Regions from separate parts of the Neobacillus sp. NPDC093182 genome, predicted to be linked through region 1. Evidence: riboswitches for the same ligand, from Rfam matches in the RefSeq annotation. Region 1 holds a riboswitch; each other region holds the start of a gene.
What was found. A riboswitch is a leader RNA that binds a small molecule or an ion and turns the genes downstream of it on or off. The one in region 1 is predicted to bind lysine.
Positions count from the first base shown of each region.

Region 2: it holds a riboswitch for lysine, as region 1 does, so the genes downstream of both, dapA (4-hydroxy-tetrahydrodipicolinate synthase) here and ACIQAA_RS03585 (aspartate kinase) in region 1, are expected to answer to the same signal.
Region 3: it holds a riboswitch for lysine, as region 1 does, so the genes downstream of both, ACIQAA_RS10455 (transporter substrate-binding domain-containing protein) here and ACIQAA_RS03585 (aspartate kinase) in region 1, are expected to answer to the same signal.

Region 1 is NZ_JBIVOI010000001.1:673,746-678,626, forward strand. It holds gene ACIQAA_RS03580 (YslB family protein) at 138-590, shown strand; gene ACIQAA_RS03585 (aspartate kinase) at 802-2,022, opposite strand; lysine riboswitch at 2,142-2,320, opposite strand; gene uvrC (excinuclease ABC subunit UvrC) at 2,390-4,162, opposite strand; gene trxA (thioredoxin) at 4,384-4,698, opposite strand; gene ACIQAA_RS03600 (electron transfer flavoprotein subunit alpha/FixB family protein) at 4,864-4,881, opposite strand, start outside.
Region 2 is NZ_JBIVOI010000002.1:559,370-564,250, forward strand. It holds gene ACIQAA_RS07370 (DegV family protein) at 1-156, opposite strand, end outside; gene ACIQAA_RS07375 (branched-chain amino acid aminotransferase) at 493-1,575, shown strand; gene ACIQAA_RS07380 (M15 family metallopeptidase) at 1,884-2,348, shown strand; lysine riboswitch at 2,534-2,713, shown strand; gene dapA (4-hydroxy-tetrahydrodipicolinate synthase) at 2,841-3,719, shown strand; gene ACIQAA_RS07390 (hypothetical protein) at 3,913-4,755, shown strand; gene ACIQAA_RS07395 (DUF2243 domain-containing protein) at 4,871-4,881, shown strand, end outside.
Region 3 is NZ_JBIVOI010000004.1:281,956-286,836, forward strand. It holds gene ACIQAA_RS10445 (amino acid ABC transporter ATP-binding protein) at 130-864, opposite strand; gene ACIQAA_RS10450 (amino acid ABC transporter permease) at 885-1,613, opposite strand; gene ACIQAA_RS10455 (transporter substrate-binding domain-containing protein) at 1,677-2,513, opposite strand; lysine riboswitch at 2,619-2,802, opposite strand; gene ACIQAA_RS10460 (MFS transporter) at 3,041-4,417, opposite strand; gene deoD (purine-nucleoside phosphorylase) at 4,572-4,881, opposite strand, start outside.

The sequences.
Region 1 (4,881 bases):
TGATGAAAGACATGCTATTATATTGCAAAATAACAATCCTTTACCACTCTAACGCTTTACACTATATTTCATAAAAAGTGTTCTTAACTTAAAGCCGTAATTGTATATAATAGAATGGTAGAAAGAGGGGAAGCAAAATGAATGAAAGTACTGCCGTCGAACTTAATTTACAATCGAATGAACCAAGAAATATTTCACTGTTTGGGTATGAATTGATTCGAGAATTCATACTGCCGGAAATCTTAGGAAAAGACACACCTGAAATCCTTTACTGGGCTGGAAAACGATTAGCTCGTAGTCATCCTTTAAATAGCCTTGATGAAATCATCGATTTTTTCTCAAAAGCCTCATGGGGGCAGCTCGAATTAAAAAGAGAGCGTAAAGATGAAATTGAATTTGAACTTGTCAGCCCGCTGATTGTTTCGCGAGTCAAATCAAAAGCTGAACATTACTTCCAAATTGAAGCAGGCTTCCTAGCCCAACAAATTGAACTCCAAAAACAAGTCATCGCAGAAACCTTCGAACACCCAGTAAAAAAAGCAAACAAAGTCCTATTCACCGTCAAATGGGATCGTAAAGACACCATTTAGATTAGGGTGTAGTTGTTGGTGCAGTTGTTGGTGTTGATGGTGCCTGTCACCACCCGTGGACACTGTCCACCTCAGGCGGACAGTTTGGGCAAAAAGCTTTCCTTGGAGTTTTCTCCAAGGAAGGTTTTTTTTATTTGCTAGAGGTGGCATGTCTTAATAGGAAACCTGTCTGAATACTAGCCTCATTCAGGCAGCAATTAAGCCTTTCAGCCTATGCCTGGTTGTTTAGACCAAATGCTTGGTGCAGTACTTCTACTGCTTTTAGCATGTGTTTTTCTTCGACTACTGCTGAAACTTTGATTTCAGAAGTGCTGACCATTTTAATTTGAATTTGGTTTTTTGCAAGAACTTCAAACATTTGCGCTGCTACCCCAGGGTTTGAAATCATCCCTGATCCAACGATTGATACTTTTGCCAATTTATTTTCAGCATCGAGCTGTTCGTAGTTCAGTACACCCTTGTTATTTTCAAGGACATTTAATGTCTCCATAAGGTCCTGGGTTTTAATAGAGAAAGCAAGATTTGCTGTTTCTGCTTCTGTTGTGCTTTGAACAATAATGTCTACGTTCAAATGGTTTTCAGCCAGGGTTGTAAAAATGGTTGATAAACTTGTTAAAGAATTAGCAAGTCCTATCACACTTACCTTCGTAATTTCATCTTCAAATGCCACTCCACGGACTACAAGGTTTTGTTCCATTGACGCTTCCTCCTCAATCACTGTTCCTTCTACTCTTTCCATACTTGAGCGAACCTCAAGTTTGACTTGATAGTTTTTCGCAAATTCCACTGCTCTTGGATGCAGTACTCCAGCACCTAAATTGGCAAGCTCGAGCATTTCATCATAAGACACTGACTGTAATTTACGTGCACTCTTCACATATCTCGGGTCAGTGGTGAATACACCCGTTACATCTGTATAAATATCACATTTATCGGCCTTTAGTGCAGCAGCGAGGGCCACCGCCGTCGTATCTGAGCCGCCACGGCCAAGAGTAGTAATTTCTCCATTTTCTGTAATCCCTTGGAAGCCAGCGACAATTACCACTTTACCAGCAGCAAGCTGATTTTTTACCGCTTCTGTATTAATGGTCGTAATGCGGGCATTTCCATGAACCGGCTCCGTGACAATTCCTGCCTGCCATCCTGTAAACGAAACAGCAGGAAGATTCTGTTCATTTAGAGCCATTGACAATAACGCAATCGTTACCTGTTCTCCTGTACTTAACAGCATATCCATGTCCCGTTTGTTAGGAGCTGCGGAAATTTCTTTTGCCAGATCCACCAGCTGATCAGTGGATTTCCCCATTGCGGAAACAACCACAACAACCTGATTCCCTTGATCGGTTTCATCTTTTACTCTTTGAGCTACATTTAGAATTCTTTCTACACTTCCAACCGAAGTACCGCCAAACTTTTGTACAATTAAACCCATCTTTTCCCCTGCTTTCAGTTATAGGTTTAGCTATCATTATATGTTTCCCCGCAAAAAAATAAAAAAGCAATGAGAGGGCATCTCATTGCTTGAATACACAAAAAAATTCTGCGTCTACAATGTAAGATAGCTCTCCAAGGCATTAAGCCTTGACAATCCGGCATTTATTAAATGCAAGACCAGCAAAGAAAGAAATGAGACTTTCTTCACTTCGGCGAACATCCCCTTTCATGATTCATCACCGAAGCTCATCCTTCTCCGAATCACTACTATTGAAGCTCGCACCTCTACCTTCACTTTAGTATTAAAAAGTGATAGTAATATAATTTTCACTCATTATAGCATAGTGTCATTTTTCTGACAATCACTAGGATTGAAGTTTTTTAATTAATTCCTCCGCTACAGGAGCGGGAATTCCGATGGCTCTAAACTCTTCAAATGTGGCCTCCTTCATTTTCTTAACCGAACCAAATTCCTTTAACAGCTGCTTTTTACGTTTTTCACCGACACCTGGAATGTCGTCCAACAGTGATTGAAACGCACTTTTCCCGCGTGTTTGACGATGAAAGGTAATCGCAAACCGGTGAACTTCATCCTGAATTCTTTGTAATAGATAAAACTCTTGGCTGTTCCTCCCAAGAGGGATAATTTGAAGTGGATTTCCATATAAAAGCTGAGAAGTCTTGTGCTTATCATCTTTCACTAGACCAGCCAGTGGAATATCTAAACCAAGCTCGTTTTCTAAGACATCTCTGACAGCCTCCACATGTCCTTTTCCACCATCAATAATAATGAGATCCGGCAGCGGCAGTTCCTCTTTTAACGCCCTAGAATACCTTCTTCTTGTTACTTCACGCATCGATTCGTAGTCATCAGGTCCCTTAACCGATTTAATCTTATACTTTCGGTATTCACGCTTATTTGGCTTCCCGTCGATGAAGACCACCATTGCAGATACAGGGTCTGTCCCTTGAATATTCGAGTTATCGAAAGACTCAATTCGATGCGGGGTATAAATACCCATCAGCTCGCCAAGATTTTCAACAGCCTTTATCGTCCTTACTTCGTCCTTTTCAATCAGTGAAAATTTTTCATTCAAAGCAATTTTTGCATTTTTGATCGCCATCTTAATAAGATCTAGTTTCTGGCCGCGCTGAGGCTTTAGGACTTTAACTTGAAGGAGCTGTTCGGCAAGATTTAAGTCAATTTCATCCTGAATCAGAATTTCCTTCGGCTTAATATGATTCGATTTTTCGTAAAATTGACCTAAGAAGGTAAGAATTTCTTCTTCTGGCTCATTGTATATAGGGAACATGGAAACGTCACGTTCAATTAGTTTTCCTTGGCGTACAAAGAATACTTGAACACACATCCAGCCTTTATCGACGGCATAGCCAAAAACATCACGATCCGTAAAATCAGTCATCGTGATTTTTTGCTTTTCCATAATGGTTTCAATATGAATAATTTTATCGCGGAATTCTTTGGCTCGCTCAAAATCCAATTCCTCAGAAGCGCTGGTCATTTTCTCCGTTAGTTCTTTTTTAATCTCTTTAAATCCCCCATTGAGGAAGCGAGTGATTTCGTCCGTCATTTGTTTGTATTGCTCTTCATGTACTTCATTTACACATGGTGCCAGGCACTGCCCTAAATGGTAATATAAACAAACCCTGTCCGGAAGGGTTGAGCATTTTCGTAATGGATAGATTCGGTCTAACAGCTTTTTTGTTTCATTCGCTGCCATGACGTTAGGGTAAGGACCAAAGTATTTTCCTTTATCCTTTTTGACCTTCCTTGTAATAATAAGTTTCGGATGTCTCTCCGCTGTCAATTTTATAAACGGATAGGTCTTATCATCCTTCAGCATGACATTGTATTTTGGGTCGTATTTTTTAATTAAATTTAATTCGAGTAACAGTGCTTCGATATTTGATGAGGTGACAATATATTCAAAGTCCTCAATCTCGTTGACGAGCCGCAGTGTTTTACCATCGTGTGACCCGGTAAAATAGGACCGTACACGATTTTTTAGTATTTTTGCCTTTCCTACATATATGATCGTTCCCTGACGGTCCTTCATCAAGTAGCAGCCAGGCTGATCAGGCAGCAGTGTTAATTTTTGTTTGATAGTCTCATTCATTTCAAGCTGCTCCTCTCCGTCTTTTATTTATCTATCCTAAAATTTTAAATGATAAAGCGGATAAAGAAAAGCCTGATTCTTTTTCCAATGGCTGTGTAAAACTGGCCTGTTGATTTCCGCTCCAATCAACAGGGTGCCAAAATTAATATTTTGGCTTTAACACAGTCTTTCAAAAAATAAAAAACCTTAGCTAGAACGATCCTAGCTAAGGTTATCTATGCTTATACGTGCTTTTCTAATACACCTGCTAAAGCATCTTTTGGCTGGAAGCCGACTACTTTGTCAACTACTTCGCCGTTTTTGAAAACAAGTAATGTAGGGATACTCATAACGCCGTATTTAGCAGCTGTTTCTTGGTTATCGTCTACATCTAATTTAACGATTTTAACTTTGTCGCCCATTTCTGAATCAAGTTCCTCAAGAACTGGAGCGATCATTTTACAAGGTCCACACCATGGAGCCCAGAAATCTGCAAGAACTAGACCAGAGCCTGTTTCTGTAGAGAAATTTGCATCAGTTACATTTGAAATAGCCATTTGTTTATGCCTCCTAAATAAATACTAATTTCTATCGAAAGTATAGCATTGTTTAAACCATCATGCTAATAATCTGTCTCGGATGTAATTTTCCCTAAAAAACGTTTCATATTCTGGCTTATTATATGTAATAAGGCGAACAGTTTCCACTGCTCGCCTTATCTATTATGAATGAACTTTTAA
Region 2 (4,881 bases), on a different contig from region 1:
ATAAAAATCTTCCTCGGTAATATCAATTGTTTCTTTGTAAAATTTATCGTTAATGACAACATGTAAGGGAATAACATGTATGTCATGCTTTGCAATAAACTCTTTGCTAAGAGAAGCAGTTGTGTCTGTAATCCAGGCAATTTTAGGCTTGTTCATTTTATCACTTTCCTTCAATGAAATTCTCTTAATTTATAATAGGAATAACTAAAATTAGTAGTATGGTAACGAGGTTAACATTACAAAAATGAATAATTTCTCACAAGTTATATTTGTCATATATGACAAAGTTTATTGAGTCTGATAAGCACGATTGTCACCGCTTTGACAAAACTAAAACAAAATTAACCTGTTTGAATCTAAATAGTGGTATAGTAAGAGAAAGTATTTTTACTATTTCAAAAATATAATTATCAGAGGTTTCGACATGATTCATGTTTAGAAGGATTGATGAGTGTTTAAAACTGAACCTATAATTAAAAATGAGGTGTGAGCATGAAACAGGAGATTTCATTTATTCAAAGAGAACAATTAAAAGCCAAGCCTGATACCGCTTCACTGGGTTTCGGTAAGTATTTCAGTGATTACATGTTTGAAATGGATTATCATGATGACCTGGGCTGGTTTAATCCAAGAATTACTCCTTATGAGCCATTAACGCTTGATCCTTCAGCGATGGTTTTCCACTATGGACAAGCTATCTTTGAGGGGATGAAGGCATATAAGACTCCGGATGGTTCCGTCCAGCTTTTCCGTCCAGAGAAAAACATGAAGCGTTTCAACGAATCATGTGACAGGCTCTGCATTCCCCAAATTGATGAGGAGTTTTTATTAGAAGGCATTAAACAATTGATTACCACAGAAAAAGAATGGGTTCCAGATGGTGAAGGGACATCTCTTTATATTCGTCCGTTTATTTTCTCAACAGAGGCTTATCTTGGTGTACGCCCTGCCAATCAATATAAGTTGCTCGTCATCCTCTCCCCGTCTGGAGCCTATTACGGCAGCCAATTAAGTCCTGTTAAGATTTATGTGGAAGAGCAATACGTTCGTGCGGTAATTGGCGGTGTTGGCCATGTAAAGACAGCAGGCAACTATGCTGCCAGCTTGAAAGCACAAAAAAAGGCAGATGCAGGCGGCTACGCTCAAATCCTTTGGCTCGATGCGAAGGAGAATAAATATGTAGAAGAAGTCGGCAGCATGAATATCTTCTTTAAGATTAATGGCGAAGTGGTAACACCAAGGTTAAATGGCAGTATTTTGCCAGGTGTCACACGTGATTCAGTTATTCAATTGCTAAAATATTGGAATATTCCTGTACGTGAAGAGAAAATATCCATAGAAGAGGTATTTGCTGCACACAAGCGCGGTGAACTCGAGGAAGTTTTTGGAGCAGGAACCGCTGCTGTTATTTCGCCTGTTGGTGAACTAACTTGGAAAGACCAATCGATTATCATCAATAACAATCATATTGGTCAGCTGTCTCAAGATATTTATAATGAAATGACAGGGATACAACTTGGGAAGAAAGAAGATCCATTTAATTGGACAGTGAAAGTTACTCAAGTTGAAGGATAACTCATGAACTACTTACTATGGAAGATCCAGTTGAGCTGGATCTTTTTTTTGTATTGAAAGACTTTTCACGTATAGAACAACATAAGGATATACAAAATTAGGAAGGCAACTTTTTGAAACAATGATTCTTTATTTCTCGTCTTTACTAATGCAGGATTTTTGACAAGAAAGGATTTGCGATTTTGAAACTTAACTGGAAAGGCAGACTGCTATTTACATTCATTATTGGCCTTATTATTTTATTCTTTGTGCAAAACCCTATTGGCACCAGCTTACTAAATGGTTTCAACATAGGAGGTTCTGCTCCAATGCCAACCGAACTTCATCCAATAGTGAGAGATCGGAGCAATCAATTAATCCAGCAAGCAGCTGATAAAGGGATTGTGATGGTGATTACGGATGACTTCCGTAGTGCTGAAGACCAAGATCGACTTTATGAGCAAGGCCGGACAGTCGCTGGAAATATTGTAACGAATGCAAGAGGAGGAGAATCCTTTCACAACTTTGGGCTGGCCATTGATTTTGCCATAAAAACATCTTCTGCAGATATTATTTGGGATATGCAATATGATGGCAACCAAAATGGAATAGCAGATTGGAACGAAGTTGTGGAAATGGCAAAAGCCCTTGGATTTGAATGGGGCGGCGATTGGGCTCAATTTAAAGACTATCCCCATTTACAAATGAACTTTGGCTTAACACTAGCAGACCTGCAAAATGGAAAGAGACCGGCAGATTTATCCCTAACAGCTGATTCTGATGATATAAAATAAGCGATAGAAAAATCGGGAACTGTCCGTCTGAGGTGGAAAGTGTCCACGGGTGGTGCCTGTCACCAAAATGGTCACCGCTCCTGCGGTGACCATTTTGGTGACAGGCACCTTTGCTCTTGAATTTTATAGAATTTTCTGGTATATTTATTAATAATTAAATATTTTCTTACTTCATTACCTTTTGAAGTGAGGATAGAGGTGCAAAAACCATTAGTACGCAATGGGAGGATAGTGAGGTCCTATGATCATTGTGGAAAGGGGAATTTGCCGAAGCGGATAGAATCTCATTTGTCTTGAAGCTGGTTCTGCTGTTGAATAAATACAGAACTGTCATATAGGTGACTATATGGAGGGCTATCTTACGCAAAGGAACGATTTTAAATTATGTTTCTACTGCAGCAGCGAGCCTTCGTTGCTGCTTTTTTGCGTTTACTTTTGATTGACCTGAACTACCTCTAATTTTTCTAAAAAATTATGTAAAGGGTGAGCTTGATGAATTTCGGCCAAGTTTTAACAGCTATGGTGACGCCATTTGATCAGCATGGAGAGATTGACTATAACGCAGCTAGAGCACTAGTAAATTACTTAATCGCTAATGGTACAGATGGATTAGTAGTTGCAGGAACCACTGGAGAATCTCCAACATTAACAACAGAGGAAAAAATAGCGTTATTTAAATTCGTGGTCGAGGTTGCAGCCGGCAGGGTGCCTGTCATTGCTGGAACTGGCTCCAATAACACGAGAGCATCTATCAGCTTAACGAAACAGGCGGAAGAAGCAGGCGTTGATGGAATTATGCTCGTAGCACCATACTATAATAAGCCATCTCAAGAAGGATTGTTTCAGCACTTTAAAGCCATTGCGGAAGCTACTTCTTTACCAGTAATGCTTTATAATATTCCCGGGCGCTGTGCCGTCAACATCTCTGTAGAGACGATTGTCCGCCTCTCTGCAATTAGTAATATTGTGGCGGTAAAAGAAGCAAGCGGCGATCTAGACGCCATGGCAGAGATCATTAGCCGTACTCCGGATACATTTACCTTGTACAGCGGTGATGATGGACTAACTATACCAGTTCTTGCAATCGGCGGTGCAGGTGTGGTTTCGGTTGCTTCGCATATCATTGGCAATCAGATGCAGGAAATGATTACACTGTTTAAAAATGGCCGTGTTCAAGAAGCAGCTGTTGCACATCGCAGCCTACTGCCAATCATGAAAGCCTTATTTACGGCACCCAATCCTACCCCTGTAAAAACAGCATTAAATTTGCAAGGTATCCAGGTAGGAGATGTCCGTCTGCCAATGGTTCCTTTAAATGATGAAGAAAAAAGCGCGCTGCAAAAAGTCCTGCCAATTAACTCATTGGTATAAATGTTTACAACCTGTCCCTCCATGGGGCAGGTTCTTTTATAACTAAAAATTAATTCTCGAATATTCACAAATATTACAATTCTCCTTATCATCCTCCTCACTATTTGATTGTATAATACGAATTGTTACATCCTTATTCCCCTGATTTACCCTCTCTAACTACTTCTAAAAAATACTGAAAGCAGGTCGATTTATGAAAAACAGTAAAAAGAAAAATTCTTGTGGTAAAAACATGCCGGAAATAAAAGCATGGGCGATTCCTATGACGACTCCTCAAGAAAGAAAAAACGTATTTATGGACTTGGCGATAAGTTCTGAATTTGGAATGAGGAATCGCGGTCTAGTCTTTTATTATGGGAAAGATTTAATTGCATACAAACGTGAAAGACCTTCAGACCAAAACCGCAATGAATTTCTCCGCATACTTGCAAAATTTATGACCGATTGTTTAGAAGATGATTGTCCTTCCTCCTGGGATCTATGTGGGTCCTCATTCTGGGAAAAATTCATCTATTACTTTTATCCCCAAAACATAGCAATCTCACCAAAGATGAATGAAGTAGAAAACTTCCTAGTCCAATTGAAAAAGTTTATTCGCTGGCTAGATAAACGAGTTGGTACACATTACTACCCTATTATTGAAAAATACTCCACAGAAGCTGCTCCTAATCTAAAATCCTGTGAACAACTATTAAATATCCTCTTTTTAAAACATTTTCCTCAAGCTTATAGTCCTAACTGGAATCCCGAAAAAGACATAGAAGAATTAACCTTAAATGGCACCCAATTTTTAAATTCCCAGGAAGGTGTATTTGAGGTTACAAGTAAAATTGAAGATACCTCTGTATTAACTGATTTGAGTTCTCATCACACTTATTATGTAAAAGATTTACCGTCAGATTATGTGGAAATAGGTATGATTTTAAGTGGTGTCATAGGTAAAAGAAAAGGGGAAAAACATTGGAATTGGTATATTAGCGTTGCCATTAATCCACAGCAGGCCAAAACCTATATTCCCACTTTCCTTACCTGTTAATCAAACGTTTGATTAGTTAAACATAATCTTTATTCGGACATCCATAATCTGTTTGGAATTAATTCAGACAGGTTAAACTAATGGGTAGGTAAAATTGGAATAGGGAGAGAAACAAATGACTAAACG
Region 3 (4,881 bases), on a different contig from region 1:
AAGATTATACTTGAGTTCACTGGAAACGTCATCCATTAAACAGGGAACATAAGCAAAACTCAGTAAATTCACACAAAAAAATGGAGCCAAGTTTCAACCTGACTCCATCTCTTTGACTCAATTACTTGATTATTTTAAAGTACGTTTTAGGAATTCCCTTGTACGATCTTGTGTTGGATTATTGAAAATTTGCTCTGGACTTCCTTCTTCTGCAATAACTCCCTTATCCATAAATACAACTCGATCAGATACTTCTCTTGCAAATTCCATTTCATGCGTTACGATTAACATCGTAAGACCTGATTCAGCTAGTTCCTTCATGACTTTTAGAACCTCTCCGACCATTTCTGGATCGAGAGCGGATGTTGGTTCATCAAATAACATCACATCTGGTTCCATGGAAAGTGCTCTTGCAATCGCTACGCGCTGCTTTTGGCCGCCGGATAACTGCTTCGGCTTCGCATTAATATATTTGTCCATACCAACAACCTTCAAGTACTTCATCGCTACTTTTTCCGCTTCTTCCTTGGAACGTTTTAATACTTTTACTTGTCCCACCACACAATTATTAAGAACATTGTGGTTATTAAATAGGTTAAATTGTTGGAACACCATACCTAAATGCTTCCGATAATCAACTGCATCATGCTTGTCATCCAGAATATTTTCACCATGATAAATAATCTGCCCGCCGCTTGGTTTTTCTAATAGATTAATACAACGAAGAAGAGTTGATTTACCAGATCCTGAGGAACCGATAATAGAAACTACTTCTCCCTTATTCACCGAAAAATTAATGTCTTTTAATACTTCATGCGTTCCGAAGGATTTATTTAAATGTTGAATATCAATAATCTTTTCCAAATTCTCTCCTCCTTCTCTTATTATTTTTGATTATCGTTTCCAATCATCGTATAGTTGTCAGATCCATCTAATTTCTTTTCAAGGTATAGCAATATTCTTGTTACAATAAAAGTCATCACAAAATAAATCATACATGCTACGAAAAAGGATTCAAAATATCTAAAGTTATTACCTGAAATCGATTTCGTAACAAAATATAATTCTGTAACGGAAATAACATTCAGAACGGACGTATCTTTAATATTAATAACAAATTGATTTCCTGTTGCCGGTAGAATATTTCGAATAACCTGTGGCAGCACCACATTCCACATCGTTTGCACATGTGTCATTCCGATCGCATGAGCTGCTTCGAACTGACCTTTATCAATCGAAACAATCCCGCCGCGAACAATTTCCGCCATATAGGCCCCTGTATTAATCGATACAACAATAATTGCAGCTGCAAACACGTTCATATCGATACCAAATGCTAACGCAGAACCATAATAAATAACCATCGCTTGTACAATCATCGGTGTTCCACGGAAGAATTCAATATAGATAGTTAGGATTGTATTAATTACTCTTAAAAATACCTTTTTCGCTCCACGTTCAGGTACTGGAATTGTTCGAATTACCCCTGCTAATAATCCAATCATTGCTCCCAAAACCGTCCCAATAAGAGCAATCAAAAGTGTTAACCCAGCACCACGAAGGAACATAGGCCAGTTTTCCGAGATTATTTTAACGACCCACTCAAGACTCATCTTTTATCCTCCTTTACTTATAAAACCGACTGTACGATAAAATACAGCCGGCTTCCTTAAAAATTATTTTGCTGCTGGTTGATTCTTAATTGCAGTATCCATAATGCTCGTACGTTCTTCTTCTGAGATACCTGCTAAAATTTCATTGATTTTATCCTTTACGTCACTGCCTTTTTCAAGGCCCACAGCGATTGCCGTATCATCTGCTGATGTTTTAAATCCTTCTTCAAATTCAACCATTACATAGTTTTCATTTGCAGCTGAGGCACTAACTCCTTCTGGGCGTTCTGAAACGTAGCCATCAATAATTCCTGATTCAAGAGCTACTCTCATTGCAGGGAAGTTGTCCATCGCGGTTTTCTTGTCTACACCTTCAATTTGATCAATCACTGAATAGTGGAACGTATTTAATTGAGCTGTAACTTTTGCTCCTTTGAAATCTTGGATAGAAGCAGCATCTTCGTACTTGCTGCCTTTTTTCACAACCATCACTAAATTTGATGTATAGTAATTATCCGAAAAATCGATTGTTTCTTTACGTTCTGCTGTCGGTGACATACCTGCGATGATGGCATCAATTTTACCTGATGTTAAAGCTGGTACAAGTCCATCCCATTCTGTTTTAACAATCACTAATTCTTTTCCTAAACCTTCAGCTACCTTTTTAGCAATTTCCACATCATATCCGCCTGCATATTCTGCAGAGCCATCGATTTTAACACCGCCGTTGGAATCATCGTTTTGAGTCCAGTTAAACGGAGCATATCCCGCTTCAAGGCCAACCTTAAACGTATTATCCTCTGATGATCCAGAACCAGAACTCTTACTTGTTCCACAACCTGCTAATAGAAGAATCGCTGAAACCAATAAAACTATAACTATCTTAAACTTATTTTTCATGATGTCTCTCTCCCTGTTTTTTATAGTTTACTAAAGACAAAAAACGGCCTGAGATAAACTCAGGCCGCAGTATGCATAGTTACCTTAAGTCCCCTCTTTTATCCCAAATGAGATAGCACAACTCAATAAACCGGAAAGTTTATTGAGACAGTCCTGCAGCTCTTAACTACAGACCCAGCATGTAATGACTTGAGAATATTACAAACTTCGGCAACATTTCCTTCTCCTTAGCATCACTGCTTCTCAAACTCCACTAAGGACTGTTAAATATCGCGCCTCTACCTCACAGTAAAAAAGTGAGGTCTTATTTAATTATAGTAATATAGTACAGTATTTTGTCGAAATCCGTCAACCTGTATATTACTGACAATTCTATTTTTGAAATATCTAACGTGCACAATTCAAACGAAGATATCCTTTATTAAATATTTTAAAGAGCCTCTCTTTACCAAATGAGAGGCTCAAATTTTAATTGCTATTTATGGTATTTATTCGGTTCAGGTATTTTATTTTACCTGGAGCCATTTCTACATATCCCGAACCGTCATTTTTACTTTTCGCCCAACTAATATCCAGTACAGGAATAGGCTGAAAGCGGTAATGAGTACGAGAACAAAAAGGATATTACTATACATGGAAGCCTCCGGATTGCTTAAAATCCCTAGGATATTGGACCGCATTGCGGAAGAGTCCATCATCGCGGCTGTATAGGCAATTCCGATAGACATAGCGACATTTAGCGTCAAATTATAAAATCCAATAGCTGTCCCTGATTTATCTTTTCCAATTGTGCCAATACAAGAATCGAGCATTGGTGCGTACATGAACGCGAACGAACTTGAAAATATAATCATTGATATTACAAAGATAATGACAGAGGTTTTTACAAAGAGACCCCCCAGCAACAAACTGCCGATAATTCCAGCCATGGCTATCGTGATACATTGTCTGCTTCCCAGTACCTTTGCAATTTTCCCAGAAAGTGCTCCTACTATCGCAGCCAATAGATAAGCCGGAATCAACAATAGCGAAATCGTATCAAGCTTTAGGCCATAAAGCTTTTCTAGCAAAAACGGAAACAAGAAAATATACGCTAATTGGACAGAATAAATCACGAAAGCGACTCCGAGTAAAGAAATAAACTGCCTATTTTGAAAAAATGCTATACCAATGAATGCTCTTGAATTCTTGCTGATATAAGCAAGAAATAAAGCACCCGCCACGACAAACGCTAAAAGATAAACCCAATTGAAATCGGTAATATATAGCAGCAGGAATGCTGCAATGCCTGCAACTAGAAATAATCCTAATACATCAACATGACTGTTTTTTGTCTCTTCCTTAGGAAGATATTTTAGAATAAATGGAAGGGTGAAGAGAGTTATTAAAGGAACTAGAAAAAGAGTTGTCCAATGAAAATAAGTAGAAACATAGCCACCTGTTAATGCCCCAATAACCTGTGATAAAGCAAAGCTGCTTGTACTTAACCCCAAAAACTTTTTTTGTTCATGTACAGGCAAATGTTTGGTTACAAAAATAACATATAAGGTTTCAGCTGAAGCCAAGCCTGCTGTTTGGATGATTCGAGAAACAACTACTAGTAAAAATGAATGTTGAAAAAGGTAACCCATTACTGAGCCAACACAAATTAAAATAATCCCGATGCTTAAAAGCTTTCTAATACTAATGGAATCCGCCAAAGCAGCGTAGACCACTGCTCCAATTCCAATTACTAGCCCGGCTAAGGTTGCCTGCCAGCTTACTGTTGTTGCAGAAATATGAAAATCCTTTGCCATATCGGTAGAAATAATTTTAAACGAATTATCAATGATTAAACATAATAGAAATAACAGAAGCATTACTGGTACAGCTTTCTTAACACTATATTCCTGAGTTTCTGTCATGCTCGCATTTGCACTTAATGTTGTCATGGCGGCTTTCCTCTCTTTTTTGTCAAATCCGATATCAAATAAATTTGGCATTTGATCACGATTTTACAGCTTCGCTTGTAATGACATCTTTACCTCGTGTTGTACTCAAATGCCCAAAGTCATGCGCTTAAGCAAGCTCCAAAGCGATTTCCATCATATTCGTAAAGGCAACTTGTCGTTCTTCCGGTGTCGTTTGTTCATGTCGAATCATATGATCACTTACCGTTAAAATCGTAAGCGCGTTAACTCCTGCATAAGCTGCATTCATATAAAGACCGGCCGTCTCCATTTCCGCACATAGAATCCCCATTTTACGCCATTTTTCAACAGCTGTTTCATCTGCGTTATAAAAAATATCACTTGTCAGGACATTACCAACATGAACGGGAAGTTCTTTTTGATCAGCTACCTTTTTCGCTTTTTCCAATAATGCGAAG